DNA from 3 places in the Dechloromonas sp. ZS-1 genome. Region 1 is predicted to be linked to each of the others. Evidence: riboswitches for the same ligand, from Rfam matches in the RefSeq annotation. Region 1 holds a riboswitch; each other region holds the start of a gene.
What was found. Region 1 has a riboswitch for cobalamin ahead of AACO21_RS00425 (TonB-dependent receptor). Riboswitches for the same ligand answer to the same signal wherever they lie in the genome.
Positions count from the first base shown of each region.

Region 2: another riboswitch for cobalamin. It lies ahead of cobT (nicotinate-nucleotide--dimethylbenzimidazole phosphoribosyltransferase); the one in region 1 lies ahead of AACO21_RS00425 (TonB-dependent receptor).
Region 3: another riboswitch for cobalamin. It lies ahead of AACO21_RS04550 (TonB-dependent receptor); the one in region 1 lies ahead of AACO21_RS00425 (TonB-dependent receptor).

Region 1 covers NZ_JBDIYD010000001.1:82,000-91,622, reverse strand. Annotated here, with positions in the region: gene AACO21_RS00445 (cobaltochelatase subunit CobN) at 1-1,668, opposite strand, end outside; gene cobO (cob(I)yrinic acid a,c-diamide adenosyltransferase) at 1,694-2,284, opposite strand; gene AACO21_RS00435 (ABC transporter ATP-binding protein) at 2,288-3,061, opposite strand; gene AACO21_RS00430 (iron ABC transporter permease) at 3,058-4,035, opposite strand; gene AACO21_RS00425 (TonB-dependent receptor) at 4,040-5,863, opposite strand; cobalamin riboswitch at 5,969-6,176, opposite strand; gene AACO21_RS00420 (hypothetical protein) at 6,290-6,487, shown strand; gene AACO21_RS00415 (cell division protein ZapA) at 6,489-6,815, shown strand; RNA gene ssrS (6S RNA) at 6,850-7,030, shown strand; gene AACO21_RS00405 (EVE domain-containing protein) at 7,084-7,557, shown strand; gene AACO21_RS00400 (sulfite exporter TauE/SafE family protein) at 7,561-8,367, shown strand; gene AACO21_RS00395 (enoyl-CoA hydratase-related protein) at 8,368-9,144, opposite strand; gene AACO21_RS00390 (DUF485 domain-containing protein) at 9,280-9,600, shown strand; gene AACO21_RS00385 (cation acetate symporter) at 9,600-9,623, shown strand, end outside.
Region 2 covers NZ_JBDIYD010000001.1:438,987-448,609, reverse strand. Annotated here, with positions in the region: gene AACO21_RS02230 (glycosyltransferase family 4 protein) at 1-379, opposite strand, end outside; gene msbA (lipid A export permease/ATP-binding protein MsbA) at 376-2,127, opposite strand; gene AACO21_RS02220 (glycosyltransferase family 4 protein) at 2,190-3,323, opposite strand; gene rfaQ (putative lipopolysaccharide heptosyltransferase III) at 3,320-4,414, opposite strand; gene AACO21_RS02210 (hypothetical protein) at 4,453-4,671, opposite strand; gene cobC (alpha-ribazole phosphatase family protein) at 4,718-5,236, opposite strand; gene AACO21_RS02200 (adenosylcobinamide-GDP ribazoletransferase) at 5,236-5,997, opposite strand; gene cobT (nicotinate-nucleotide--dimethylbenzimidazole phosphoribosyltransferase) at 5,994-7,052, opposite strand; cobalamin riboswitch at 7,133-7,351, opposite strand; gene cobU (bifunctional adenosylcobinamide kinase/adenosylcobinamide-phosphate guanylyltransferase) at 7,358-7,915, shown strand; gene AACO21_RS02185 (ATP-binding protein) at 7,946-8,554, shown strand; gene AACO21_RS02180 (response regulator) at 8,542-9,623, shown strand, end outside.
Region 3 covers NZ_JBDIYD010000002.1:363,514-373,136, reverse strand. Annotated here, with positions in the region: gene phaC (class I poly(R)-hydroxyalkanoic acid synthase) at 19-1,749, shown strand; gene phbB (acetoacetyl-CoA reductase) at 1,775-2,515, shown strand; gene phbB (acetoacetyl-CoA reductase) at 2,561-3,304, shown strand; gene AACO21_RS04570 (nucleoside 2-deoxyribosyltransferase) at 3,398-3,877, shown strand; gene AACO21_RS04565 (cytochrome c oxidase subunit 3 family protein) at 4,026-4,646, shown strand; gene AACO21_RS04560 (cytochrome C oxidase subunit IV family protein) at 4,650-4,955, shown strand; gene AACO21_RS04555 (PepSY domain-containing protein) at 4,973-6,421, opposite strand; gene AACO21_RS04550 (TonB-dependent receptor) at 6,423-8,528, opposite strand; cobalamin riboswitch at 8,654-8,909, opposite strand; gene AACO21_RS04545 (6-carboxytetrahydropterin synthase) at 9,031-9,621, opposite strand; gene AACO21_RS04540 (GTP-binding protein) at 9,615-9,623, opposite strand, start outside.

The DNA.
Region 1 (9,623 bases):
CAATGCGGCCTGCCGCTTGGGATGATCGGCCCCTTCGACAAGGTGATGCAGCTCCTTCATCACCGTTTCAACCCGCTTTTTGCCCAAAGCGCGTTCGCCGGCCGCTTCGGCTTCGAGCACTTCGGCGTGCAGGCGGCCGAGCGGGCCGCGCGTCATCTCGCCTTGGAGCCGCTCCGGCAAGGTGCCGAACCAGCGGCGGTAATCGTCCTTGCTCAGGGTGTTGACCGTCGCTGCCAGCTCGCGCAGGGCGGCGCGATCTTCCGGCAGGTTCACGCCCTGCGCCATGATCCGGTCGAGCAAGGCTTCCGGTGACGCCGGCAGTTCGCCCGTACGATAGCCGGCTGCCTTGAGGGCCGTCAGCATCTCGAACAGGGAGTGCGGCACATCCAGGTTGTCCGCTCCGATGTTTTGCCGGCCCGGTGGGTGGTTGTAATAAATGACGGCGACGCGCTTATCCGCGTTGGCCTTGGCGGCCAGGGCGTGCCAGCGGGCCACGCGCGCGGCCAGACGGTCGACTTCGGCAGCCAGGGCGACCGGCGGACGCAGGCTGAGGCCGGTACGCGCATCGGCCCGCACCGGGCCGAGTGCGGAAACGACGATGGGCTGGCCGATGCCCTGCAATTCCGGCAGGGCGACTCGATATTGCACCGAATCGGCGGGTAGACCGTCGGGCGACAGCCGCCATTGCGTCGCATTGCGCTCGGTGAGACGGAGGGCCTTGATGACCGGCACGTTGAGCGCTTGCAGGGCCTGGGTGACGGCATCACGCCCTTCGGCAGCGCCGACCACGAAATCCTGCAGCACGACGAGGCTGCCGATACGTGCGGGGGCCAGGATCTCGGGTAGGCGTTCGATCACCTCGCGCGAGGTACCACCCCAGCGGGCCAGGACCTGGAGGCAGGGCGTCTGCCGCGCGGTGAGGGCGGCGCAGAGCGCAGCGGGGGCACTGCCGTCCATGTTGGCCAGATCGAGCACGACCGTGGTCGGCGCGGCGCTGAGGCCGAGTGTCCGGCCGGCCGTCCAGGCGCGGGCGTCGCTCAGTTCCTGCTTGTCCTGGCGTACCCGGAGTGCCGGTTCCGCTCGGGGCAACGGCAAGGGGCGGCGGGGATCCAGCAGGTGGGCAAACAGTGCGGCGGTGTTCTCGGCGCCCCAGCCTTGCCAGAGCTGGCGGGCGGCCAGCCAGCGGGCTGCGGTGGGGTGGTTGCGGGCGGCGCTCAGTGCGCTGTCCGGGATTTTTTCCTGCGCCAGCTGACGGAGCGTCTCCGGCGGAAAATCGGCCAGACTGCCCGGGCCGTCGAGGCCCCGGCTCATCAGCGACAGGCTGGCTTCGCCATTCATTGCGAGCAAGCGTGTCTGCGGGCGGGCATGGCGGTCCAGGGCGTCCTTCAGACGACGCGCCGGATCGCCGAACACGGAAACGGCCAGAATGGCGTCTGCGTCCCCGATCCAGCTTTTCAGCTGGCGTTCGTTGGCAGCCATCAGCTGGGCGGGCGTCCGCAGCAGAATGCGGTCCTGCGGCTGGGCGTCGAGGTGGCGATGCGCCGCCTCCAGTGCTGTGGGCGCGGCGCGTTCGGTGACGATGCCGAGCAGGGTGGCCGCCGTGGCCGGCCCGGCAAGCAGGTAGCAGGCCAGCAGCAGGCTACTCAGAAGATGCTGAAAACGGGGCATGGACTGCGGTCGACCGTCGGCGGGCTTACCAGTCGAGGCCGGGCATGGCTTTCACGCCAGCCTGGAAAGCGTGCTTCTCGTTGCCGATCTCGCTCACCGTATCGGCCGCGTCGCGCAGGGCGTCCGGGGCGGCGCGGCCGGTGATGATGACATGCTGCAGGCTCGGACGGGCGGCCAGTTTGGCCAGGACTTCGGGCAGGTCGAGCCAGCCGTATTTGAAGGCATAGGTCATTTCATCGAGCACGACGAGGCCGATCGCCGGGTCGGCCAGATAGCCGCAGGCAACCTGCCAGGCGGCCTGGGCGGCACGGGCGTCGCGTTCCTTGTCCTGGGTTTCCCAGGTAAAGCCTTCGCCACCGACATGCCAGCGCACGCCCGGCTGAGTGCGGAAAAAAGCTTCCTCACCCGTATCCGAGCGGCCTTTGACGAACTGGACGACCGCCACCTGCAGACCATGACCGAGGGCGCGGGCGACCACGCCGAAGGCGGCAGAGGATTTGCCCTTGCCGTTACCGGTATTGACCAGCAAGACCCCGCGCTCTTCCTGCGCGGCGGCGATTTTTTCATCGACGACGGCTTTTTTCTTCTGCATGCGGGTTTCGTGGCTGATGCTCATGACTTACTCCGGGATGAAACAGCGGTGGCCGCGATCGTCGAGCTGACGCAGGCCATAGCCGTAAAGTTGGGACAGCTTTTCTGCGGTCAGGATGGCGTCGACCGGCCCCTGCTCCGTGCACCCATCGCCATGCACGAGCAGGGCACGGTCGCAAAAGCGGTGGGCCAGGGCCGGGTCGTGCAGAACCATGACCACGCCGGCACCACAATCGCGGGCCGTGCCGGCAAAGAGTTCGAGGACGGCCATCTGGTGGTTCAGGTCGAGGTGCGACAGCGGTTCGTCCAGCAGATAGAGCGGGGCCGCCTGGGTGAGCAGCGTGGCAATGGCCAGGCGCTGGCGTTCGCCGCCGGACAAGGTGTGAATCTGGCGCTCCTCCATGCCGGCCAGTCCGACAGCGCTCAGGGCGCTGCGTGCGAGATCGGCATCGTGCCTGCTTTCCCAGGCCCAACGGCCAAGGTGCGGATGACGACCGGTGAGGGCGGTTTCGAGTACGGTTGAGCCGAAGGGATCGTTCTGAAACTGGCCGAGCCAGGCCCGGCGCAAGGCGGACTCCCGCGCCGGCAACAGGGCGCAATCTTCACCATCGAGCAGCACGGCGCCGCCATCCGGCTTGCGCAAGCCGGCCAGTACGGAGAGCAGCGTCGATTTACCGGCACCGTTGCGGCCGAGAATGGCCAGACGTTCACCGCCCGCGACCTGCAGATCGATGCGGTCGACCACTGTTTTGCCGGCAATTTCAACCCGCAGCTGATGGGCTTCAAGCAGGGGCCGGCTCATTTCGGTTGCCTCGACAGCAGGAAGAGGAAAACCGGCACGCCGATCAGGGCCGTCAGCACGCCGACCGGCAGTTGCTGCGGCGCGAGCACGGTGCGTGCAGCGGTATCGGCCAGCACGAGCAGGGAACCGCCAGCCAACACCGAGGCCGGGAGCAGCAGACGCTGATCGTTGCCGGTGGCCAGACGCACCAGATGCGGTACGACGAGACCGACAAAGCCGATCGAGCCGGCCGTGGTCACCGAGGCGGCGGTGGCCAGCGAAGCCAGCAGATACACGATGTAGCGCAGGCGGTCGACCGAGACCCCAAGGGCGCGCGCCTGCATCAGCCCGCGTGAGAGCAGGTTGAGCTCGCGGGCATAGGGCACGGCCACGGCCAGCGCCACAACTAAGGCAAGCACCGGTGGCCACCAGTGTGTGCTCTGGCCGAGGTCGCCCATCAGCCAGAACAGCATGCCGCGCAGTTTGTGCTCCGGGGCAATGGCGAGCATCAGTGCAATCAGCGCGCCACAACCGGCGGCGACGATGACGCCGGTGAGCAGCAAGCGGGTCTGGGTCCAGCTGCCATCGCCGTGCGCCAGGCCAAACACGATGAACATGGCCCCCAGCGCGCCGGCCAGTGCCAAGCCGTCGATCCCGATGATCGGCAGCCCGAGCAGGATGGCGAACATCGCCCCGACGCCCGCCCCGCCGGAAATCCCCAGTACATAAGGATCGGCCAACGGATTGCGCAGCAACACCTGCATCAGCGCGCCGGCCAGGGCGAGCAGGCCGCCGCAGGCAAAGCCGGCAATCGCTCGCGGCAAACGCAGTTGCAGCACCACGTCCATGCCGCCCGCTTCCCCGCCGGTCAACGCCGCCCACACATCCGAAACCGGAATGTGCAGGCTGCCCAGACTGAGCGCCACTGCAAAGCTCGCCCCGGCTAGGAGACAGAGCGCGAGCAGGATGAGCAGGGCGCGGCGGCGGGAGGGCATGGGCTTACTTCGGTGCGTAGCGGACGCCGATGAAGGCGTTCAGGCCGGGGGTGGTGAAGTCAGCAGCGGTTTCGTAGTTGCGGTCAAACATGTTGTTGACGCGCGCGAAAACGGACCAGTCACGCTCGAAACGGTAGGCGGCATAAACATTGGTGAGTGCATAGCCAGCCAGCTTGCGGGTATTGGCGTCGGTGTCAAAACGCTGCCCTTGTGCTTGCAGTTCGAGGCGCCATTCCCAGGCTCCAAGCTGTTTGCCAATGCTGGCCGATCCATAGTTCTGGGCACGGCGGGCCAGGAGTCGGTGCATGGCACGATCACGCGGATCGACATGGCTGTAGCTGGCGCTCAAGTCATAGTCGGCAATTTTTCCCTCGTAGCTCAAGGTAGCCCCTTGAATTTTTGCTTCACCAATATTGATCGGGGTATTAAGACCGGACCACGAGATCAGGTCGGCAACCCGGTTCTGAAAGAGCGTCAATGAGGCACGGTGACGACCATTGTCGTACTGTATGGCCGCTTCCTGATTGATCGAGCTTTCTGGCTTGAGGTTCGGATTCCCTTGGCGGCCACTGGTGAGTGGGTAGTACAAGTCACTGAAGGACGGCGCCTTGAAGGCCGTACCCAGGCCGGCATTGGCACGCCAATGCTGGGTCAGTTGGTAGCCGTAGGCGATGGCGCCGGTTGTCTTGTCGCCAAACTGGGAACTGTTGTCATTGCGGGCATTTACCTGCAGATGGTGGCCGCCAATCTGGCCATTCCAGCCCAGGAGTAGCGAGTCAATCGTACGTTCTTCAATCGGGTACTTGCCGGTCCCCGTGACCGATTGATCGAGGCGCTCCAACGCAAATAGGGCGTTGCCGACCGGAAGCTTGAAATCATGCTGCCAGGTGTATTGGCGTTGGACAGTTTTAAACAAGCTATCAAGCGCACCATTTTTCATTGCGCGCGTTTCATCTACGCTTTGGCCAAGGCGCAGGGTGCTGGTCCAATTCTGTGTGATGGCGTTTTTGAGATACGTGCTTAAGGTCGAGATGGCCAACTGGTTTCGCCAAATGGCAGTCTTGTCTGTCGAACTGTCATAGCCACTGTCCCCGTCACTGAAGTAGTAGCTGGCGCCTGCCTCGTGGCCTTTGGCAAAGGTATAGCCAAGACTGCCGGAGAAATTGGTGTTGCTGAAGCTGTCACGGTCGCGGTTATATCCACCACTCCGTGGTGTGGTGCTATTGAACCCCCGGGTTTGGCTGTGGCCTACGTTGGCGGCATAGTGCCAACCATCCTGTCCGCCTGAGAATCCGAAGCTTTCTGTTTGGGTATCGTAAGTCCCTGCGCCTACTTCTGCGTTGAATTTAATGGGACCGTTCCCGCGGCGCGTAAAGATCTGAATAACCCCACCGATGGCATCACTGCCATAAAGGGAGGAGGCCGGACCACGAAGGATTTCAATTCGATCAATCTGATTGAGGGGGAGGCGTGACCACGCTGCCATTTCTCCCGAGGATGCCGAGCCAACGCGAATGCCATCCACCAGGACCAGCGTGTGGCCTTTGCTTGTGCCTCGCATCAGAATGCTAGAGGTGGCACCGTAACTGCCACTCGACGTCATTTCGATGCCGGGTTGTCGGGAGAGCAACTCGGTGAGCGTGGACGAACCTGCTTGCTCGATCTCTTCTCTTTCAATCACAGAGATATCAGCGAGCACTTCATTGGCACGCATGGCTTGGCGGGTTGCGGTCACTTGTACTGTATTCAGAGACGGTGCTTCTGCAGAGGCAACTTGTACGAATGCAAGGGACAGCAAGGTTGCAATTGGGGTGGGGCGAAGGGGCATGGCACTTCCTAGGCTGATGGCGACCCCGCCAGCAGCATGAGATGATCAGAGGAAGAAGTGCAGGGGAATGGGCCTTGAACCGAGCCGCGCCACCACCCCGTGGCACTTCAGCGAGTTGATCCAGGCCGGTATCCGGGCTCGCGAGTCTTGACCTGCCGCCTTCCCGGGATATGTCCCAGTGGCGTTGTGGCAGGCCCGCACTCACTTACCGTTGCGGGGGCAGCAGCGGCATGGTCGCTTGGGCGACGCACCGCTTTCCCGTTTAACTGCGTTCGGAGAGTCCGTCGGCAGCACCTGAAGCGGGCGCGATTGTACGCGTAATCACGCTGTAATGCATTATTCAATCTGTAAATTGCCGATAAACTACTTTGAGAAGAACGGCTTAGTCCTTGACCATGCAGCGATTCAACCTTTATAGTCCGCGCCATGAATACCGAACTCGAAGCGCTCGAAAGCAAGGTTGAACAGGCGATTGGCCTGATTCAACAGTTGCGTGCCGAGAACGAAGTCCTGAAGAACCAGATTGCCGCAGCCGAAGCGGAGCGCCTGCATTTGCGCCAGGCCATGACGCAGGCACGGGAACGTCTTGAGGGCCTGATGGACCAAATCCCTGAGGATGCCTGAGATGAGCGCCGAGACCAATTTCCTCGACGTCAAGATCATGGGTCGCGAATACCGCGTGGCCTGTCTGCCGGAAGAGCGTGCCGCCTTGTTGTCGGCCGTCGATCTTGTGGATGGCAAGATGCGCGAAATCGCGCAGCGGACCAAGAGTTCGATCGCCGAGCGTGTGGCGGTCATGGCGGCGCTGAACATTGCACATGAACGCCTGACCCTGATCGAAGGCAGCACACCGACGGACGGTGTTGATACTTCCGATACGAAGCGTAGAATCGAAGACATGGGAGCACGGCTGGATGCCGTGCTGGTGCCCCAGCAGCAACTGGATCTGTGATCCCGCGCTGTTGATCCCGGTACCATCCGCAGTGTGTCCCCTGCGGTGTTCGTTAAGGCCATAGATTCCTTGAACCAATGCTGATTGGCATCGGTTGCGGACCGTTGAAACCGCTGTTGTGCGCGCTCTTCGTCGAGCGTGCCTGATGCGGGAGGAAAGCAACCACTCTGAACCCCGGTTCAGGATGCCGGCCTGACGGCACCCGCGGGGGCCAATATTCAAACGGGTGGCAGATGACTCTGCCGCCCGTTTTTCATTGGAGAAAGGCGTGTCGTACTGGTTGATGAAATCGGAGCCGGATGAGGTTTCCATCGACGATCTTGCCCGCTTGGGAACGGTGCCCTGGACTGGTGTGCGAAATTATCAGGCACGCAATTTCATGCGTGATGCGATGAAGATCGGTGATCTTCTGTTCTTTTATCACTCATCGTGTGCCGAACCCGGTATTGCTGGACTGGCTGAGGTGTGTTCCGAGCCTTATCCCGATCCCACCCAGTTCGATACGGTCAACCCGTATTTCGATGCCAAATCGAAGCCGGATCAACCCCGTTGGTGGTTGCGGGACGTGCGTTTTGTCCGGAAGACGCCTTTGCTGACGCTGGCCGCGCTGCGTCTGCATCCGGAACTTGCTAACATGCGCCTCCTGGCGCGCGGCAATCGCTTGTCGATTACGCCGGTTGCGCCGAACGAATGGCGCTTCATTGTTGAGACGCTGCTCGGAATTGCGGCAGTTCAGGAGTAAATGATGAGTATCGAGTGGTTGCTCGCCTATTTGGCCTTGGGTGCATTTGTCGGATTTTTCGCCGGACTCTTGGGCGTGGGCGGAGGCGGCATCATGGTGCCGGTGCTGACGACGATGTTTGCAGCCCAGGGGTTTCCGCCGGCACAGATGGTGCACCTGGCGCTGGGTACCTCCATGGCAGCCATTGTGCTGACTTCGGTGTCCAGTCTGAGGGCGCATCACGCGCATGGCGCAGTGCGCTGGGATATCGTCAAAGGCATTGCGCCCGGCGTGCTGTTCGGCACTTTTGGTGGTACGTTCATCGCTGCTTCTGCACCGACACGTCCCCTGGCCATTTTCTTCGGCTGCTTCATGGCCTATGTCTCATTGCAGATGATCCTGAATGTGAAGCCCAAGCCTTCCCGAGCCTTGCCGGGGCCGTTGGGCCTGGCTGGTGTCGGTTCGGGTATCGGGCTGATTTCGGCCCTGGTGGCGATTGGTGGAGGTTCCCTTTCCGTTCCCTTCATGACCTGGTGCAACGTCAAAATGCAGAATGCGATCGGGACCTCGGCGGCCATCGGCTTGCCCATTGCGCTGGCCGGTGGGGCAGGGTATCTGATCAATGGTTGGTCGGTTGAGGGCCTGCCGGCTTGGTCGGTGGGCTATGTCTATCTGCCGGCACTGGTCGCAATCAGTGCGGTATCGACCTTCACGGCGCCTCTGGGGGCGCGGCTGGCACACCGTCTGCCGGTGGCTACGCTCAAGAAAGTTTTCGCCGGTGTGCTGATCTTGCTCTCGGCCAAGATGTTGCACACCGTATTGGGCGCCTGATCAGCGTGCTTTGAAGACGGGTTTGCGCTTTTCGAGGAAGGCGGCAAGCCCTTCCTTGTAGTCTTCGGTGTCCAGAAACGCGAAGGAAGCGGCTTTTTCCTCGTCGTTCAGCGGTCGACCGCTCATCAGGCGGCGAATCCACTGTTTGTGCCAACCGGCGACCAGAGGGGCCCCGTTACAGATGCGACGGGCCGTGGCGTAGGCTTCGTCTTCGACCTGTGCATCCGGCACGATGCGCGTCACCAGGCCTTTTTCATAGGCTTCAGTCGCGGTCAGGATGCGGCCTTCGAGCAGGATCTCCTTCATGACTGCCGGACCGGCGAGCTTGAGCAGCCCTTCCATTTCGCCCGGATACATAGAGAACCCGAGGCGGTTGATCGGGGCGCCAAAGCGGGCACTTTCGCCTGCGATGCGCAAATCGCACACGCCCGCAATTTCCAGTCCGCCACCGATGCATGCGCCGTTGATCAGGGCAACGGTCGGGTGCGGGCAGTCGGCAATGGCGTTCAGTGCTGCAGCGACCTGCCCGTGGTAATGCAGTGCTTGCTCCAGAGTGGCGCGGCCAGTCACAAACTCCTCCAGATCGCCACCGGCGGCAAAGGCATCCTTGCCTGCCCCTCGGATGACCAGGCTGCGCACAGAAGGATCGTCGCTGATCTGTTGAAGTATGGCGGCGATCTGCTGCCACATACCCAGATTGATGGCGTTTAACTTGCCCGGATTGTCGAGCGTGAGGGTGGCGATTTCGCCATCGATTTGAAGGTTGACCGTAGACATATCTCTTTGGAATTACGACAAAAAATGCTGTTGTCAGCGGGGAAAATACATTGCAATGGTCTTATATAAGATATATATTCGCGTTGCAGTATCCGTAATTATTAATTAATTAGATAAGCAAGAGGAGAATTTGCCATGAGCAGTGCGATGTATCAGCACATGCGGGCCAATCCGAAGTTCCAGGAATTGGTCGCTCGCCGCGGGCGTTTCGCATGGACCCTGTCCTTGATCACCTTGGTCATGTTTTACGGTTTCGTTCTTGTGGTCGCCTTCAATCCGATGTCCCTGGGGCAGCCGATTGCAGAAGGCTCCCGCTGGACGATCGGGGTGACCGTTGAGCTTTTCATGTTCGTCTTCTTCTGGGTTCTGACCGCACTCTACGTCAAACGTGCCAATGGCGAGTTTGATGCGATCAACCAGGAAATCATCAAGGACGCCTGGAAGGAGCAAAAATAATGCGTAACCTGATCACCGCACTC
Region 2 (9,623 bases), 360 kb from region 1:
TGTATAGCCAGCGGGTCGATGCATTGTTGGAGACCGGTGCCGAGATGTGCCGCGTCCGTACGACGGCAGGCGCATTGGCCAAGGTCTTGCAGGCCAGCGCTGCCAGCCAGCTGTCGGTGGAACTGTGGGTATTGATCACGTCGACCGGGTTGGCCTTCAGCCAGGAACGCAGGGCCATCGCACCCTTGAGGCGCTTCTTGCCGATTGGCAAGGCCTGGACCGGCACGCCGCGGCGCGGGGCTTCCTCGAAGATGCGCGCCTCCGGAGGACACAGCACCAGTACTTCGTGGCCACGCGCAATCATGCCGCGCGACTCTTCGAGAATCCGGATTTCCTGCCCCCCCCAACCCAGGGAGGCTTCGGTATGGATGATCTTCATGCAGTTTCCGCAAATTGGAGACGGTAAAGCTGGGCATAGGTGCCGTTTTTGGCCAGCAGATCGGCATGGCGTCCGGACTCAACCAGGCGCCCGCCCGCCAGCACGGCAATACAATCGGCCCCTTCAATGGTCGACAGGCGGTGTGCGATGACCAGGGTCGTCCGCCCTTGCATCAGGCGCTCCAGCGCCTCCTGGACCAGACGCTCCGACTCGTTGTCGAGGGCCGAAGTGGCTTCGTCAAGAATCAGGATCGGCGCATTTTTGAGAATGGCACGGGCAATGGCCAGGCGCTGACGTTGGCCACCCGAGAGACGGTTGCCGTTTTCACCGATGACGGTATCGAAACCTTCCGGCAGGGCGCGAATGAATTCGAGCGCATTGGCTGCCTTGGCGGCGGCTTCAATCTCTTCCATGCTGCGTTCACGTGCATCGCCATAGGCGATATTGGCCGCCACCGTGTCATTGAAGAGCAGGACATCCTGGCTGACATAGGCGATATGACTGCGCAGCGAATCCAAGGTCAGATCCTGGAGGTCATGTCCGTCGATCAGGATGCGGCCACCCACCGGGTTATAGAAACGCGGCACCAGTGCCGCCAGGGTCGACTTACCGCCACCGGATTGACCCACCAGCGCAAGCGTCTGCCCCGCCGGCAGGACCAGGTTGAGATCGTCCAGCGCAGCACGCTCAGCCCTCGGGTAACGGAAGGAGACCGACTCAAAACGCAACTCGCCCTGAACATGCGTCAGCGTGGTCTTGCCCGTATCCTGCTCGTCCGGCTCATCCAGCAACTGAAAGACACTTTCGGCAGCAGCCAGCCCGCGCTGCAAGGGGGCATTCACGTCGGCCAGGTGGCGCAAGGGGGAAAGCAGCATGAGCAGTGCCGTGATGAAGGAGACAAAACTGCCCACCGTAGTCTGCCCTTCGCTAGACTGGATCACGGCCACGTACACCACCACCGCCACGGCCACCGATGCCAGCAGATGCACGATCGGGCTGGTCGCCGCTGCAGCAACGGCTTGTCGCATATTTTGCGCGCGGACTTCGTTGTTCGTTTTCAGAAAACGGGCCGTTTCCTGGGCCTCACCACCGAACACCTTGACCACCCGATTGCAATGGGCGGTTTCCTGCAGCACCTGCACCATGTTTGACGTACTGAGCTGCGCATTGCGGCTGGCCACGCGCAGACGACCGGAGAAGGTCCGCATGACCACGGCAATCGCCGGAATCAGCGCAAAACAGATCAGTGTCAGCTTCCAGTTCAGCCAGAGCAACCAAATCAACAGACCAAGTACGGAGAGACCATCCTTGAGCACCGTCACGATCACGCTGGTGGCGGCAGAAGCCACACCATTCACGTCATACGCGATCTTGGTCAACGGAATATTGGAAGAATTGGCCTGAAAGTAACCGATCGGCAGGCGCACCATCTTGGCGTACATTTCCTGGCGAATATCGGTGATCACCCGGTTTGAAACCCAGGAAAAACCGTAGCTCGAAAAGAAATTGAAGATCCCGCGTACAAAAAATACGCCGACGATGCCCAGCGGAATCAGGATCGGATGCTCGAAGCCGCCCTCCGTCTTGAATCCGTTGTCCAGCATCGGCTTCAACAAAGCGGGGAAGAGCGGATCGGTCGCGGCCAGCACCATGGTTGCCAGCAGGGACAAGGTAATGGCAACCCAATACGGGCGGACGTAGCCAAGGAGGCGGGTGTACAACTGACGACTGGAGGCGGTTGTGTTCATGAATCAAACCCGGAGGTAACCGTTCATTATACAACGGTCCTTTCCACCCCTCCGATCAAGCGTCAGAGGCTTCGATAGAGCGCAATCAGGCGCTCCGCCATCTCTGACAGACCAAGGTGCGCCACGGCATTCTGCGCGGCAAGGTGGGCATCAGGGCTTTCCGCCAGCACACACAGCCTCTCCAAAGCGGCCGTCATCGCCTCCGCATCGAGTGGATCGACGACATAGCCGTTCCTACCTTCACTGATCCAGTCCTGAGCACCGCAGCTTGTCGTCGTCAAGGTTGGCAAGCCACAGGCCATGGCTTCCAGCGCAGCATTCGGCCCGGGATCGTACAGGGTGGGCAACACGAAGGCATCTGCCGCCCCATACCAGGGGCGCACATCCTTGAGCGGGCCGGTGAAATGAACCCGCTGCGATATACCGAGGCGCTCGGCCAGCGCCTGCATGGCACGCATCTTCCGATCCTGCCCGACGACGGCCAGATGAAAGGGGGTCGTCGCCCCTGCCATCGCTGCCAGGAGGCGTGGCACGCCCTTGCGCTCGAAACCGCTGCCGACATACAGCAACAGCGGCACATCGGACGGCACGCCCGCAGCCTGTCGCGTCGCATCCCGATGTTGCGCAGCCAGCCCGGGATGAAAATGAGCATGATCCACACCGTTGTAGATCAGAACCAGTTTCCGACGGTCGACGCCGTAAAAACGGTGAATTTCATCGGCCACCATCTGCGAGTTGCAAATGACTGCCCGCAAAGCCGGATGGGCGAACATGCGGGCCTCTGCCGCCAGCACGTAGCGGTGGTAGGCGGACCACTGCTGCCCCAGTCGACCGAGCGGCCCCAGTGTTCTCGCGCGATGGGCAAGCCAGGCAGCATGGACCCCATCACCCGCACGGAAAATCATGCATCCGGGAATGCGCTCGTGCGACTGCGTGATGTCATAGCCCCCCTGTGCCATCAGATCCGCGGCCGCAAGGGCAAAACTTCTGTCCCGGGCAGCACGTCCGCCCAAGAGACGACTGTAAGCCGGATCGCACGCAATCTGGCGGAACCCCTCTGCCGGCGCCCCAGCCCAACTGCGCGTGATCAACGACACTTCAGCGCCTTCGGACGACAACGCCGACAACGCGCGCTCGACAAAACGCTCGGCACCACCATAGGGGTTGTAGCGTTGGCGAACAATCGCAATTTTCATGTCTGCAACACGTCTTGCAAGGCCGCCATGACCTGGGTCACCGGTAGATTTTCAAGGCAGTCGCTGACTTTGCCGCCGCCGCAGCCATCGTTGCCGCAAGGGCGACACAGATGATGCTCACTGGCCACGACCCGCGCTCGTGCCGACCAGGGCCCCCACTGTTTCTCGCCAGAGGGCCCAAACAAGGCAACGACAGGCACCGCCATGGCCGCAGCAATATGCATGGGCGCAGAATCGACACCCACAAACGCTTGCGCCATGCCGGTCAGGGCCGCCAGTTCTTTCAACGAGAGCTGGCCCGCCAGGCTGGGCACCGGTCTGGCCAAGCCCGCTTGAATAGCACCGACCATCGCCAGCTCATCCCGGCTCGGCGCTGCTGTCAGGACCACCTGATGCCCTTGTGCCTGCAACATACTGATCAAGGCTGCCATGCGCTCAGCCGGCCAGCATTTAAAAAACCAACGCGACGCCGGATGTATGTGAATAAAGGGGCCGCTGACCTCGGCATCCGTCAGGCGTTGCCGAACCCTGGCCTCAGCCTCCGCACCGGGGACCAACTGCAGGGCACGATCCGCCAACGCCGGGCGCACGCCAATGCGACGCAGGGCGTCCAGATTCCGTTCCACGGTATGGCGCGGCAAGCCCCCCGACACCTTATACAGATGGCTGAAACTTCGATGCCAGGCCCGACCGGCATCAACACGGGTACACCCGACCGACCAGCGCGGCTTCAGGAGCCGGCACAGCCAAGCCCCCCGCCAGTGTTCAGTCAGGTGGAGCACCAAGTCATAGCGCGCAGCGCGCAAGGTATCCAGCAAAGCCCACTCCTGCTTCAGCTGATGCCCGACACCCTGCTTTTTCCATTTCCGATCAATCACATGCACACGCCGGATCGCCGGGTGCAGGGTCAGCATTTCCGCGGTATCGGCATAAACCAGCGCATCGATCTCGACATGCGGAGCGGCGGCCTTGAGTGCGGAAAAAACGGGGGAGGAAAGCAGTACGTCGCCGTGATGGCGCAGCTTGATGACGAGCACGCGCTGCACTTCTTGGAGCGGCACGGCATCGCGCAGGGGATTGAAATCGTTCATGGCGGCGATTTTATCGCCTTAGGCGCATGCCGTCTTTGCTAGCGCGATGCGTCACGCACCTTGGTCGATTCGGCGATCAGGGCAATACGCACATTCATCACGGCCGCCATCAGCACCTGCCGGGCATCGTCGAGATCGTTGGCATGCTCGATGCGGAACAACTCGCTGCCGCCATCGCCATAGCGCACTGCTGCGATGAAAAGCGGCTTGCTTGCGGGCGGTACGCCCCGCCTTCTGCTCTCTCCTGTCTTTGCCATGGCTCCCCCGTTTATGACTTATGGATATTAGCCAAGGCAAGCCGGATCAGGTCATACCGTTTTCATAATTTAACAAAATGATTTCACCGTATTCAACCGGAAAATCAAGCACATCCCGCAATGGCACCCTCTGGACAATGGCCACGATCTGACGGATCACGCCCGCGTGCGTCACCAAGGCTATGTGAGGATGCCGGAGGCTGGAGAGGCACGCCCGAATCCGTCCGGCCATCTGTTCGGCCGACTCTCCGCCCGGCGGGCAATAGCCCATCAGATCGGCAGCCCAGGCGTCGATCTCCGCGCGAGGAATCTCATCCCAGGCCCGCCCTTCCCAGTCACCGAACGCAATTTCCATCAACCGGGGATCTGTCCGGCACCCCGGGTCCATCGCCCGAGCCAATTTCAAACAACGCTGCAGCGGGCTGCTGATCACGGGCACCCCCACCGGCAACTGAGACCGAAGCGTCGCGGCCAGCGTGGCGGGGTCGTCGATATCGACATCGAGCTGGCCGTAGCACACGCCGGGCGCAATCAGCGGGCGCGGATGCCGGATCAGGTAGAGCATCATGCCGGCCAGCGGGCCAGTACGCCGAGATAGAAGGCCACTTCGGCCACCTGCTGTACCGCCCCCAGGCAGTCCCCGGTATAGCCGCCCAGCCAGCGCTTGAACTTGGCGGCCAGCCACACGGTTGCCAGCAAGGCGCACAGGACACCGGCCACGGCTTGCTGCCAGGGCAACAAGACCAATCCGAGGAGCGCAAAGATCAGGGCAACGCACAACGCCCCTCCGCCCAGACGCGTTGCCAGCGGCTTGGCTTTGGACAGCAGGTCCTCGCGCACGTAGTCCATCCCGGCCAGCAGCAGCGTGGCGCACCCGCGGGAAAAGGCGTGCCCCGCGATCAGCGCCAAGGGCACCACGGCGGGGTCGAGGCTGGCGAGCAGACAAAGCTTGCTGCTCAACACCAGCCACAAGGCGACCACACCGTAACTGCCAACCCGGGAGTCCTTCATGATTTCCAGGATGCGCAGCTTCTCCCAGCCGCCGCCGAGCCCATCGGTCATGTCGGACAGCCCATCCTCATGGAACGCGCCGGTCACGTACAGGCTCGCCGCCATGGCAAGCAGGACGGCCACCACGGGGGGCCAGAGGGCGACGGTCAACGCATACACCAGGGCCGAAATGCCCCCCACCAGCAAACCGACCGCCGGGAAGTAGCGGGCCGAGGCATTCAGCGCCTCAGCCGAATGCCCCACCCAGGCCGGGACCGGGAGGCGCGTGAAAAAACGCACCGCCCCGAAGAAATACGCGAGTTCGTCGCGCATCATGCCTTGTCGGCCACGCCGGCCGATTCGAGGCTGGCCATCTCGTTCAGGAACGCCACCGCCGCCTGTACCAGCGGGTAAGCCAGCGCGGCGCCTGTCCCCTCGCCCAGACGCAGGCCCAGATCGAGCAGCGGCGCGGCGTTCAGGGCCGTGAGTTGCGCAACATGGCCCGGCTCGGCCGAGCGCGTCGAAAACACGGCGTACTCGGTCAGCGCCGGGTAGAGGCGTGCCGCCACCAGCGCGGCCGAACTGACGATGAAACCGTCGATGAGCAGGACCATCTTCGCTTCTGCCGCCGCCAGCATCGCACCGACCATGGCGGCAATCTCGAAGCCCCCGAATTCGGCCAGCGCACGCATCGGCGTCAACGCTTCGCCAGACGCCGCAACGCGCGCCCAAGCCTGGGCCAACAAGGCATGCTTGCGGTTCAGACCGGCATCATCCAGGCCGGTACCACGCCCGATGCAGGCATCGAGGGAAACGCCGGTCAGGGCATGGGTGAGCAGGGAGGCCGCGGCCGTGTTGCCGATGCCCATTTCACCAAAGCCGACCACCGTGCAACCGTCAGCGGCCAGCTGGCGCACGATGCCGGCGCCGTGCTCGATGGCCTGCGCACATTGCTGGGCGGTCATGGCCGGCATTTCGATGTAGTTTGCGGTCCCCGGCGCCACCTTGGCGTGAATCAGGCCGGGGCGGGCGCCGAAATCATGCGCCACACCGGCATCGACCACACTCAGCGCCAGGCCGTTTTGCCGGGTGAACACGTTGATCGCCGCGCCGCCGGCGAGAAAGTTCTCGACCATCTGCCAGGTGACCTCTTGCGGATACGCCGACACACCCGCCTTGGCCGCACCGTGATCGCCGGCAAAAACCAGCAGGTGCGGCTTGGCGAGCACCGGATCGAGACGCTGCTGCATCAGGCCGATGCGGATGGCGAGCGCTTCCAGCTGACCGAGCGCACCGAGCGGCTTGGTCTTGCGGTCGACCTTGTGTTTGAGGGTATTTTCCAGGGCGCGATCCGGCGCCGTGATCGCGAATTTCGGGATAGAGGAATGCATCCGATTCTCCAAAAGCAAAAGGGCCTCGCGGCGACCGCTGTCCAGGCAGGCGCCGCGAAGCCCTGTCCATAGGCTTCTTGCGAAGTATTGGTATGTCCGACAGGTCTTCTGGCTTTCGGATCGTCCGGTCTGCTGCGCCTTCCCGGCAGGTTTGTTTCCCCGCGTAGTGGCATCGTGCAGCGACCGTCCCCGATTACAGCGGCGGGCCCGCCCCGGAATTGCCGCAGGCGGCGCACCGGGTTCCTTGATGTCGAACCCGTCGATTATACCTTGCCGCCGCCGGATCAATTCCCCACAATGCGGCCATGAAGACACTGATTCTGGGCGGTGCCCGCTCCGGCAAGAGCGCACACGCCGAAACCCTGGCCCAAGCGGCAAGCCGCGATGAGCAGCGGCACGTCATCTACATCGCCACGGCCGAGGCCCGCGATGGCGAAATGCAGACGCGCATCGCCCATCACCGCGCCCGCCGCCCGGCCGAATGGGGCTGCGTCGAGGAGCCGATCGAGCTCGCCGCCCGCCTGCGCGAGCTGGCACGCCCGGACACCTGCCTGCTCGTCGACTGCCTGACCCTCTGGCTCTCCAACCTGCTTTTTGCCGGCCAGGCCGGCGCCCAGGCCGATGCGGGGCAGCCCATCGATTGCCCGCTGTTCGAGGGGCAGACCCGCGCCCTGATCGACACCCTGCCGACCCTGCCGGGCCGGGTCATTCTGGTCTCCAACGAAGTCGGCTGGGGCATCGTGCCGATGCACCCGGTTTCCCGCCTGTTTGCCGATGAGCAGGGCCGCCTCAACCAGCGCGTTGCCGCCGTTTGCGATCACGTCGCCCTGGTCGCGGCGGGTTTGCCCCTCACCTTGAAATAGGCCTCTCTCAGACGGTCGACCGTGGCGCATATGGAAAAACTCCTCGACATCCTCGCTTCCGGCATTCACGAGACGAAGAACCAGTTGTTCTACGCTGAAACCGCGATTGCCGCCGCCGAAGCGACCCACCGGATCGATCTGGGGGAAGCACGCTATGCCATCGAACGCGGCGCCCATCGGCTCAACCGCACCCTGGCCGCTTACCGCTTGCTGCGCCATGAACGCCAGCTCGCCCTGATCCCCACGGTGGTCAGCGATCTGTGCGCCGAAATGGCGCTGGAAGCCCGCCTGCATCTGCAGCACCACGGACTCACGCTGCGCCTCGACTGCACCCTCGAGGACGCCTGGCCGATGGACCGCGAATTGGTCGAGGACATGCTCAGCAACGCCCTGCAGAATGCGAGCCGCTTTGCCCGGGCGCAGATTCTGTTGCAAGCCCGCCTCATTGAAGGTGGATTACAGCTGTGCGTGGCCGACGATGGCCCTGGCTTCGCCCATCTCCCCCCCGCCAGCGGCACGGGATTACGCATTGCCCGCCGCCTGGCCGAACTGCACACGCGCGGCCCAGAGCACGGCACGCTCATGCTGAGCAACGGCGGCCCGCTGAACGGCGCCTGCTTCACGCTATGGCTACCGTAAACATCGACTTCTCCCAGCGCCGCTTTCTCGTCATCGACGATCAGCCGATGGCCCGCGAAGCCCTGCGCACCATTGCCCAGACCGTCGGCGCCTTTGCCGTCGAATTCGCCGCAAACTATCAGGACGCGATCTACCGCATCCGCAACAACACGCCGGACATCATCCTCTGCGACTACATTCTGGGCGACGGACGCTCCGGGCAGCAGTTGCTGGAAGAACTGCGCCGCTTCAACCTGCTCAAGGACGAAGCCATCTTCATGATGGTCACCGGCGAGCAGTCCTACGAGCAGGTCGTCTCCGCCGTCGAACTGGTGCCGGACGATTACATCATCAAGCCTTTCTCGCCGGACAAGTTGCTCCTGCGCCTGGCCCGCATCATGGCGAAGAAGGACTTCTTTGCCGATTACTACCGGGAAAAACGCCAGCAGGAATACGCCCGCGCCCTCGCGCTGCTTGCTGCCAAGCGGGACAGCGAGGCCGGTCGCCCCTACCGCTTCGAAATCCTGCGCCAGCAGGCGGAAACCCTGCTCGCCAGCGGCGATGCCGTGGGCGCAGAGGACGCCTATCGCGACATTCTGAACAATTACGAATTCCCGTGGGCCCGCGCCGGCGTGGCCCGCTCGCTACATCAGCAAAGCCGTCACGGTGAAGCGCGCGAGGAGATCGACCGCGTCGTCGCCAGCACCCCGCATTACTTCGATGCGGTGGATCTCAAGGCCAACATCTGCATCGCCCAGGGCGAAACCGAGGAAGCCCAGCGCGTCCTCGACGAGGCTGCCAAAAAGACGCCACGCAATTACCTGCGCAAACGCCTGCTGGCCGAGGCCGCCACCCTGAATGGCGACACCGAGACGGCACGCATTGCGATGGGCGATGTGATTGCCAACGATTCAATGCCCGGCGCCGTGTCTGCCGCCGACAAACTCAGCCATGCCCGCACACATGTGGCGAGTAACGACAAGATTTCCGCCGAGAAAGTACTGGTCGGCATGCGCGAATCCGAAGTTCAGAATCTCACGCTGGACGAACAAGCCAGTTTTGCCGCCCTGCTCGCCATCGCCAGCCCGGA
Region 3 (9,623 bases), on a different contig from region 1:
ATCACAAAAGAGAAGCCCATGGCGCAGCAGGGATCGAACAGCAACGACGCATTTCTTGGCACGGCCATGCAGTTCATGCAGGCAGGCCAGAACATGGCGCAGCAGTTCATGGAATTTGTCAGCAAGGCCGGTAATCCGACCCTGACCCAGCCGCCGCCGGTCGACCCGCAGGCGCTGACCGAATTGCAGAAAAAGCTGCTCGATCAGCAGATGTCGCTCTGGCAGTCCGTGCTCGGCAAGCAACAGGGACGGCCGGAAAGCTTCAAGGTGGCCCCGGAGCCGGGTGATCGTCGCTTCTCTTCTGCCGAATGGCGCGATAGTCCGCTCTACGACTACATTCACCAAGCCTACCTGCTCAATACGCGTTATCTGAAGGATCTCGTCGAGGTGATCCCGGCGGCGGACGACAAGGCCCGCAACCGCATGCGCTTCCTCGCCCGTCAGGTGGCCGATGCGATGGCCCCGTCGAATTTTGCAGCGACCAATCCGGAGTTCATCCAGCGGGCGCTCGATACGCAGGGCCAGAGCATCACGGACGGGATCAACAATCTGATCCAGGATTTCGAGAAAGGCCGCATTTCGATGACCGATGAATCGGTCTTCGAGGTCGGCAAGAACATCGCGACCACCGAAGGTGCCGTGGTGTTCGAAAACGAGGTGATGCAGCTGATCCAGTACGCACCGCTCACCCCGAAAGTGGGCACGCGCCCGCTGCTGGTCGTGCCGCCCTGCATCAACAAGTTCTACATCATGGACTTGCAGCCGGACAACTCGCTGATCCGCTACGCCGTGGCCGAGGGTAATACCGTATTTCTGGTCTCCTGGCGCAATCCGACCGAAGATCAAGGCCATCTGACCTGGGACGACTACCTTGAGCAGGGGCCGATTACCGCCCTGCGCGTCATTCAGGAGATCACCAAGGTCAAGCAGCTCAATGCACTGGGTTTCTGCGTTGGCGGCACCATCCTGACCTCTGCGCTGGGCGTGCTGAAAGCGCGTGGCGAGAGCCCGGTGGCTTCGCTGACCCTGCTCACGACCCTGCTCGACTTCACCGATACCGGCGAAATCGGCCTCTTTATCGACGATAACGGCCTGGTGGCCCGCGAGTCGACGATCGGCAAGGGCGGTCTGCTGCCGGCGCGCGATTTGCAGAACACCTTCTCGTTCCTGCGTGCCAACGACCTGGTCTGGAACTACGTCACGAGCAATTACCTGAAAGGCCAGAAGCCGCAGGCCTTCGACCTGCTGTACTGGAATTCAGACTCGACCAACCTGCCGGGGCCGTTTGCCTGCTGGTACATGCGCAACCTGTACCACGACAACAGCCTGCGTGTGCCGGGCAAACTGGAGATGTGCGGCGTCAAGCTCGACCTCGGTACGCTCGACATGCCGGTCTATCTGCTGGCCACGCGCGAAGACCATATCGTGCCCTGGCAGTCCGCCTATCAGAGCACCCGTATTCTGGGCGGTGATGTCCGCTTCGTACTCGGTGCATCCGGACACATCGCCGGCGTGATCAACCCGGCCAGCAAGAACAAGCGCAGTTACTGGATCAATCAAGATGTGAAAACCGATGCAGCGGGGTGGTTGACCGCTGCCGAAGAAAAACCGGGCAGCTGGTGGCATGACTGGTCCGCCTGGTTGAAACCGTTTGCAGGAGAGCAGCGGTCGCCGCGCAAGCCGGGGAATACCAAATACAAGCCGATCGAACCGGCACCCGGACGTTATGTGAGAGAACGCGCGGTCTAACAAACTCTGAGGAGGGGGAAGACACATGTCGCGAGTAGCATTGATTACCGGAGGGATGGGCGGTCTTGGCGAGGCCATCTGTATCAAGATGGCCGCCCTGGGCTACAAGGTTGTCACGACGTATTCGCCGGGCAACGGCAAGGCAGCCGAATGGCTGAAGAACATGAACAACATGGGCTATGGCTTCAAGGCCTACCCGTGCGATGTGACCGATTTCGACTCGGCGAAAGCCTGCGTCGACGCCGTGACGGCGGAAGTCGGTCCGGTCGATGTGCTGGTCAATAACGCGGGCATCACGCGCGACATGACCTTCAAGAAAATGACCAAGGGCGACTGGGACGCGGTGATGAACACCAACCTCGACTCCGTCTTCAACATGACCAAGCAGGTCATGGACGGGATGACGGAGCGCAAGTGGGGCCGCGTCATCAACGTCTCCTCGGTCAATGGGCAAAAGGGTGCCTTCGGGCAGACCAACTACTCTGCCGCGAAGGCAGGCATGCACGGTTTCACCAAGGCGCTGGCGCTGGAAGTGGCGCGTGCCGGGGTGACGGTCAACACCATTTCGCCCGGATATATCGGCACCAAGATGGTGACCGCGATCCCGCAGGAAATCCTGGATTCCAAGATCCTGCCGCAGATCCCGGTCAGCCGCCTGGGTAAGCCGGAAGAAATCGCCGGACTCGTGGCCTACCTCGCGTCCGACGAAGCCGCCTTCGTGACGGGGGCGAATATTTCCATTAACGGCGGTCAGCACATGTTCTGACCGGTGGTTTTTTAGCAGTCAAATCAACAAAAGGAAGGAAGTAATATGACGCAGCGCGTTGCTATCGTTACCGGTGCCATGGGTGGTCTGGGTACGGCTATCTGCCAACAACTGGCCAAGGCCGGCCACAAGGTGGTTGCCGCTTACCATCCGCAATTCGACAACAAGGAAGAGTGGCTGAAGGAAATGGCTGCTGCCGGCTTCAACGACCTCGTCTGCGTCGGCGGTGACGTTTCCGTCCTGGAAGACTGCCAGCGCATGGTTGCCGAAGCTGAAGCCGCTTGCGGTCAGGTCGACATCCTGATCAACAACGCCGGCATCACCCGCGACCGTATGTTCGCCAAGCTGGAAAAGGATGGTTGGGATGCCGTGATCGCCACCAACCTGACCTCCCTGTTCAACATGACCAAGCAAGTCTCCGCCAAGATGGCCGAGCGTGGCTTTGGCCGTATCGTGAACATCTCTTCCGTCAATGGCGTGAAGGGTCAGGCTGGCCAGACCAACTACTCCGCCGCCAAGGCTGGCGTCATCGGCTTCACCAAGGCCCTGGCTGCCGAGCTGGCCAACAAGGGTGTGACGGTTAACGCCATCGCCCCGGGCTACGTGGCCACCAAGATGGTCATGGCCATCAAGCCGGAAGTGCTGGAAACCATCGTTTCTTCCGTCCCGATGAAGCGTCTGGCCAAGCCGGAAGAAATCGGCTTTGCTTGCGCCTACCTGTGCGACGAGCTGTCCGGCTTCACCACCGGCGCCACCATCAACATCAACGGCGGCCTGTACTACCAGTAATCCGCCCGTCCGCATCTTCGGATGCCGTGATGTGGAAAGCCCTGAGCAATCAGGGCTTTTTTGCTTTGTAAACGAGGTTGACCGGAGCTGACCATGAAACTCTATCTTGCCGGGCCGGATGTCTTCCGGCCGGATGCCTTGGCCTGGGCGGACGCTGCACGGGCTCAGGTGGCGGTGGCGGGGCATCAGGCGCTGGTGCCGCTGGACAATGAAGAAAGTACGGCAGCCGGTATCTATCGCGCCAATCTGGCCTTGATTGCCGAGGCGGATGCCGTGCTGGCCAATCTCAATCCGTTTCGCGGCCTGGAGCCGGATTCGGGAACCTGTTTCGAGGTCGGCTATGCGCTCGCGCTGGGCAAGCGGGTCGTGGCCTATCTGGCCGATGCACGGCCGCAGGCCGAGAAACTGCTCGCGCCGCTGGGACCGTTCAGCGAGCGGGACGGGCGCTTGTACGACCGGACGGGCTGGGGCGTCGAGCATTTTGGCCTGCCGGTGAATCTGATGCTCGGGGCGTCGTGTACCGTGGTCGAGGGCGATCTGGGTCAGGCGCTGGCGGCACTGAACGCTGCGTGAGGGCGGGGTGGCGCGCATGCCGTTGGGGGTGATGCCGCCATAAAGCGTCTTGATCCGCTGCGGCGCCCTGCCTGTTTGTGTGGCAGATCAAAGAATGCCCCCGGGCCTTCGGGCATCGTCTGGCTGTCTTCATTCTGCGGATTTTTCCATGCAGGCCGAGCTTGATTCACCGCCATGCGCGCTCCTGACTGCGCCCGTTACGCCCCCTGTTGAATCCGGGCGCGTGCCCGGCAATAAAGGCATCTGGGTCGGGATCTGCTGCGAATTCGTGGAGTTCCTGGTCCTGTTTGCCGTGTACTTCATCGCCCGGGCTCATTTTCCCGAGGCCTTCGAGGCGGGGAGCGAGCGGCTTTCCCGTGTTTCCGGCACCCTGATCACCGTGCTCATGCTGACCAGCAGTTTTTGCCTGGCCTGTGCGGTGCATACCGTACGCGCGGGGCGGCGGCGTGCCTCCGTGGCCTGGCTGGGGGCGGGCCTGCTCATTGCCCTGGGCTATCCCGTGGCCAAGGTGCTGGAAATTCAGTGGAATCTCGCTCACGGTATTGATGGTGAGGCAGGGATTTTCTTCACCGTGTATTACTACCTGACCTTCAACCATCTCGTGCATGCCGTCTGGGGCATTCTGGGCATGATCTGGGTGATGCTGCGCCATGTCTTTGGCGCATACAGCGCAGAGGATCATGCCGGGCTGGAGGCGCTGGCGTCCTACTGGCACGCCACCGATCTGATCTGGCTGGTCATTTTCCCCTTCTTCTACGTGCTGGTGTAAGCCATGAGTGTCCTGACATCTGATCACACTGCGTTGCGGCCGCTGGGCTTTGCCTGGCTTGCCCTGCTGGGACTGACGGCGCTGTCGCTGGGGCTGGGCATTCACTGGCACGGCCAAGGCGGTTTGCCGCTCATCGTGGCCGGTATCCTGTGGCTGAAGGGGTGGCTGGTCGTGCGCTATTTTCTCGAAGTGGGCAGCGTGCATCCCTTCATTCGTCGGGTATTGCTGGCCTTCATCGCCATCACGCCGCTCTGTCTGGCGCTGACCACGCTGTTTGCAGCCCAGTTTGCGCGCTGGGCGAGCCTCTAGGGCCCGCCCGGCCCGTATCAGCTTTTACCGGCGACCGTCAGCGTCTCGCGTCGCGTACTGCTCAGCCGGTGCCAGCCGAGGATGCAGCCGCTCAGACTGAGGCCGATGCCGAGCAGGGAGAGTAGGATGATCAGCGCATCGCGCAGCATCGGACGGTCGACCAGCCCCGGCAGGTCAAAACGGTGTAGGCCGTGGTTGAGCCAGCGATACGCCAGATCGTCCTGATTGCTCACGGTTTCAATGCGTCCACTGCGCGGGGCGATGTAGAGCACGCTGCCCGCGGCATCGCCCAACTCGACCCGGGCAGCCGGGAAACTGCGTGGGTGATGGCGCAGGGGGTAATGCCGGCTGTCCGGGCTGGCCAGCCAGCTGGCCGAGGCCAGCGGTACGCCCAGCGCATCCGTGATCTGGGCCAGGCTCAGCGCGGGCTGCGCCCCGGGGGGCAGCCCCACATTGATCTGCTGGATCCGGCTGTCCTCGATCTGACGATCCACCCGGAGCAGCGTTTTGCCCAGCATCAGCCACTCGATCTCGCGGCTCTCCGGCGTGGGGGCGGGCACATCGGTCAACCCGCTCATCGCCAGCGTGGCGGCGCGGCCCGGCTTCTGTGGGGCGCTGCCCAGGCCGAAAGGGGCCATCGACAGCCAGCCGCTGAACAGCCAGGTCAGCAGGATCAGGCCGCCGCTCAGACCGAGCAGGTGGTGCCAGCGTTTCCAGCCATGCCGGTAGGGCGTGCAGCGCTCGTTGCGGTAACGACGGCGCAGCCGCAAGCGTTGCAGGCCCAGCCAGAGACCACTGAAGGCGAGGAGCAGGGCGGCCCCGCTGCCCCAGAGCACGACGTTGCGCCAGAGCGGCGTGTTGGCACGCAAGGGCGTGATGTAGAGCCAGTGGACCACGCTGCCCAGCCAGTTCCAGGCACGTTCGCCGGGCGCCGTGTCGAGCGCTACCTCACCCGTGCGGGCCGAGACGTAGTAGGCGCGGCCATCACGCAGCTGGACCAGCCAGAAGGGGCGTAGTGCATCAAAGCGGCGATAGAGGGTCCATTGGTCCTGGGTGAGCGTGCTCACCGTGGCAATGCCGGTTGGGCCGGCATGGGGCAGGACGACACGGCTCGCCAGAAGCGCATCTGCTTCCGGTGCGATCCGGCCATCGCGCGCATCCACTTGCCACCAGCGTTTTTCTGCCAGAAAACGGTAGGCCGGCGTACCGCCGGCCGCCGTCAGGCGGATGGCCTGGGGCGCACCGGACAGGCCCAGGGCCTGCCAGGCGGTCGCCGGGGATACCCGCACGCTGTCCGCAGCCAGTGGCGGCAGGCCGGCCAGACGCTCGGCATCATCGAGTTGCGGTCGGGCCACAAACAGCATGACCAGGCCCGAGATGAACCAGAGCAGCACCATCAGGCAGAGTCCGATGCCCAGCCAGCGGTGGCTGAGGTGCAACAGGCGCAGGTAAGTCCCCTTGGCCATCTTAGAACTTCATCTCGGCCACCAGCTCGAAGCGGCGGGCTTCGCCCAGGATCATCTGGTTGTTGTAGGTTCGCGTGGCGTAGAGCTTGTCGGCCAGGTTGCGGCCGAGCAGGCGCAGCGTCGTCTTGCCATCGACCTGCCAGGCGATGCTCGCATCAGCCACCGTGTAGGCGCCAAGTTGCAGGCTGTTGGCGTTGTCGGCGTAGTTCTTGCCGACATGGCGCAGGCCGAGCGAGGTTTGCATTGCACCCAGGCGGTAGTGGCCCCAGAGGTTGGCGACAAAGGTCGGCACGTTGGCCGGCGTGTTGCCGGCGCGCGAGACGCCGACGCCGCTCACGCGCTCGATGAGGTGCGTGTATTCCGCCTGCAGACGCGTGACGTTGCCTTCAAAGCGCCAGTTTGGCGAAGGCGTGAGTGCGGCGGCGAGCTCGATTCCTTGCGAATACTGGCTGCCACCCTGGATGGAGAGGGCCGAGTTGTTCGGGTCGCGGGTGACGATGTCGTCCTTGTCGATGCGGTAGAAGGCAGCGCTCCACTCACCCAGGCCGTTGCCCAGCTTCTGTTTGAGGCCGACTTCGACCAGCTTGCCGCGGGTCAGCTTGAAGTCCGCATTGGCCAGATTGAGCGAAATCATCGAGGTCACCGGATCGTGGCCGGTGGCGTACTGGGCGTACACGCTGGTATCGCGGGTCAGGAAGTGGGTCAGGCCGAGACGCCAGGCATTGCCGGTCAGGCTGCGGCCAAAGTCGGTGCCCGAAACCAGTTCGTCGCGATAGATATTGGCGCGGTCATGACGGAAGCCGGCCAGCAGCAGCCAGCGTTCGTCGAACTGCCAGGCATCTTCGGCATAAAAGCCGTGCAGGGTGCTGGCGGTGTCGAATTTGGCCAGGGTGGCATCCGGGCTGAACCACTGACCATGTGCCGGATTCTGGATGCTCACGCTGGAACTGCCGCCATAGGGGGCGTTGTTGATGTGCCGGAAACTTACCCGGGCCGCCTCCCAGCCCAGCACGGCGCGATGGCTGCCGTGCTTCAGGCTGGCCTCAAGGCGGTTGCCGGTCTGCGCGAGCTCATGCTGGATGTGCAGGTAATCGCTACGGTCGACGCGATGGGCGGCGGTATTCAGCGTATAGCTTTCGATGTTCATCCAGCGGCGCTTGGATTCGAGGTGATACAGCTCGTTGCTCAGGCTCAGGCGATCATTGACCTGCCATTCGACGCGGGCGCGCAGACGCGTGTCGGCGTAGCGGATCACGGCGTCGTCGGCGTTGTAGTTCTCGCGGCGCAGTTCCGGCAGGATGCGGCCGTTGTCATGCGGCGTGCCCCAGTAGCGTTCCGGGCGATTGACGCTGTAATCGGCCGTCAGGTCCACGCGCAGATCGCTGCTCGGCTGCAGGCGCAGCCGGCTCATCAGCTTGGCTTCCCGGGATTGGCCGAGGTCGCGGTAACCATCGATATCGGTGCCGTAGGCGTCGATCCGGTAGCTGGCAATCTCGCCCAGCCCGCCGGTGGCGCCGACCCCGAGGCGCTTGACGCCATCGGTGCCGACGGCGGCCATGGCTTCCTGGCTGGCGGTCCGGCTCGGTTCCTTGCGGATGGCGTTGATCGTTGCCCCCACCGTACCGCTGCCAAAGACCACCGAGGCCGGGCCATGCAGCACTTCGACGCGCTCATAGCCCCAGGCGCTGCCCGGATAGTTTTGCGTGCCGGCACCGGTCTGGATCCGGATGCCGTCTTCGGCAATGCCGACCGAGTTGGTGCCGGTGTAGCCGCGTGCGGAGAAGGACAAGCCCCCCGTCCCGCCGGAGCCGATGTCGGTGATCCCGGTGGCGCGGGTGATCCCCTCGCGGATCTGGAAGTCGCCGCGCTCCTGCATTTGCAGGGCATCGACCGTGCTGACTGCGGCCGGCAGTTCGCGCGCCGTGATGCCCGTGCGGCTGCCGGTCGGCGTGGCCTGATCGAGATGCAGGCTGGCGGCGTTGCGATGAGCGCTGACCTCGACGGTCGACAGCGTGGTTTGGGCAAAAACCGGCAGGCTCGTGGCCAGGGCGACGGCGGCCGCCAGGCGGTTGGGTGTGAACAAGGGGTAGGGCAGAGTGTGCAACATGGTCTTTCCTCAAAAGGACCGTCTGCACGCGCAAAGATGATCGGCGACGACCTGTGGTCGACGCATCGCTGTCATCCTCCGCATCCCCGCAGACGATCCATTGCATACGCTGTACCGATGGCTCGGACAGCACGAATGCAGCAGGCCGGTCTCCGGGCTTGCCAGTCTTGCCGCATCGCCTTCCCACGTCATCCGCGCGCGTCCGTCCGGACGCCACGTCATGTCGCAGTGGCAGGTGAATCGTCGATTCACCGTGATGCAGCCGCACTGGCTTACCGTTGCGGGGGCAGCCGAGGCATTGCAACCCCAAGGGGGCGCGCACCTCATTCCCGTTTCACCCGTTTTGTCACCAAAACAGGCACCTGATGCAGTGTGGATACCCTGAGTCGCCACCCGGAAGGTATCCGGTTCTGTCTGGATGGCGTACTGCGTTGTCCCCCCGTGCAGGAAGGACAACTGCGGCGGCATCATACGTTTTGCCGCCGGGATGGGCAACCCATGCTCAAGCCGCACGCTGTGCCGGGGCGGGGAAGAGGCGGTGGAGCAGGGCGGCGGCCGGACTGGCCTGCGGTGCGGGCCAGTCGGCGCGGAGGGCGGGCGAGAACTGCACGTCCGCCGGCAAAATCAGGCCCATGGCCGGGTTGACCGCATCCGCCCGGAAACACTGGGCGTAGCCGGTTTCGGTTTCATGCACGATGACCGAGTTGAGACGCACCGCGCCTTCGCCATTGCGGTGCGGCGTATGCTGCAGCACATGGTCGATAAGTACGAAGAAGACGCGCGCGAACTGCTCGGCACTCGGTGAAACGGGCAGGATCAGCCAGCGCTCGGAAAACTGCTGCGCGGCCGCCAGATAGGCCGGATCGTCACCGGCCCAGACGCTGATGGCATGGTCGAAGGCATCGATCAGCCAGTTCGGCCCCTGCTTCAGGAGGCCGAAGTCATAGACCATCTGGCCGTGGTCCAGCGTGTCGGCTTCGAGCAGCAGGTCGAGCTTGTACGAGTGGCCGTGGATCGAGTGCGAGCAGCGCCGCGTGCTGCAGCCGCGCACGATATGGGCATGCTCGAACTTGAAGCGTTTGCGGATCAGCACGG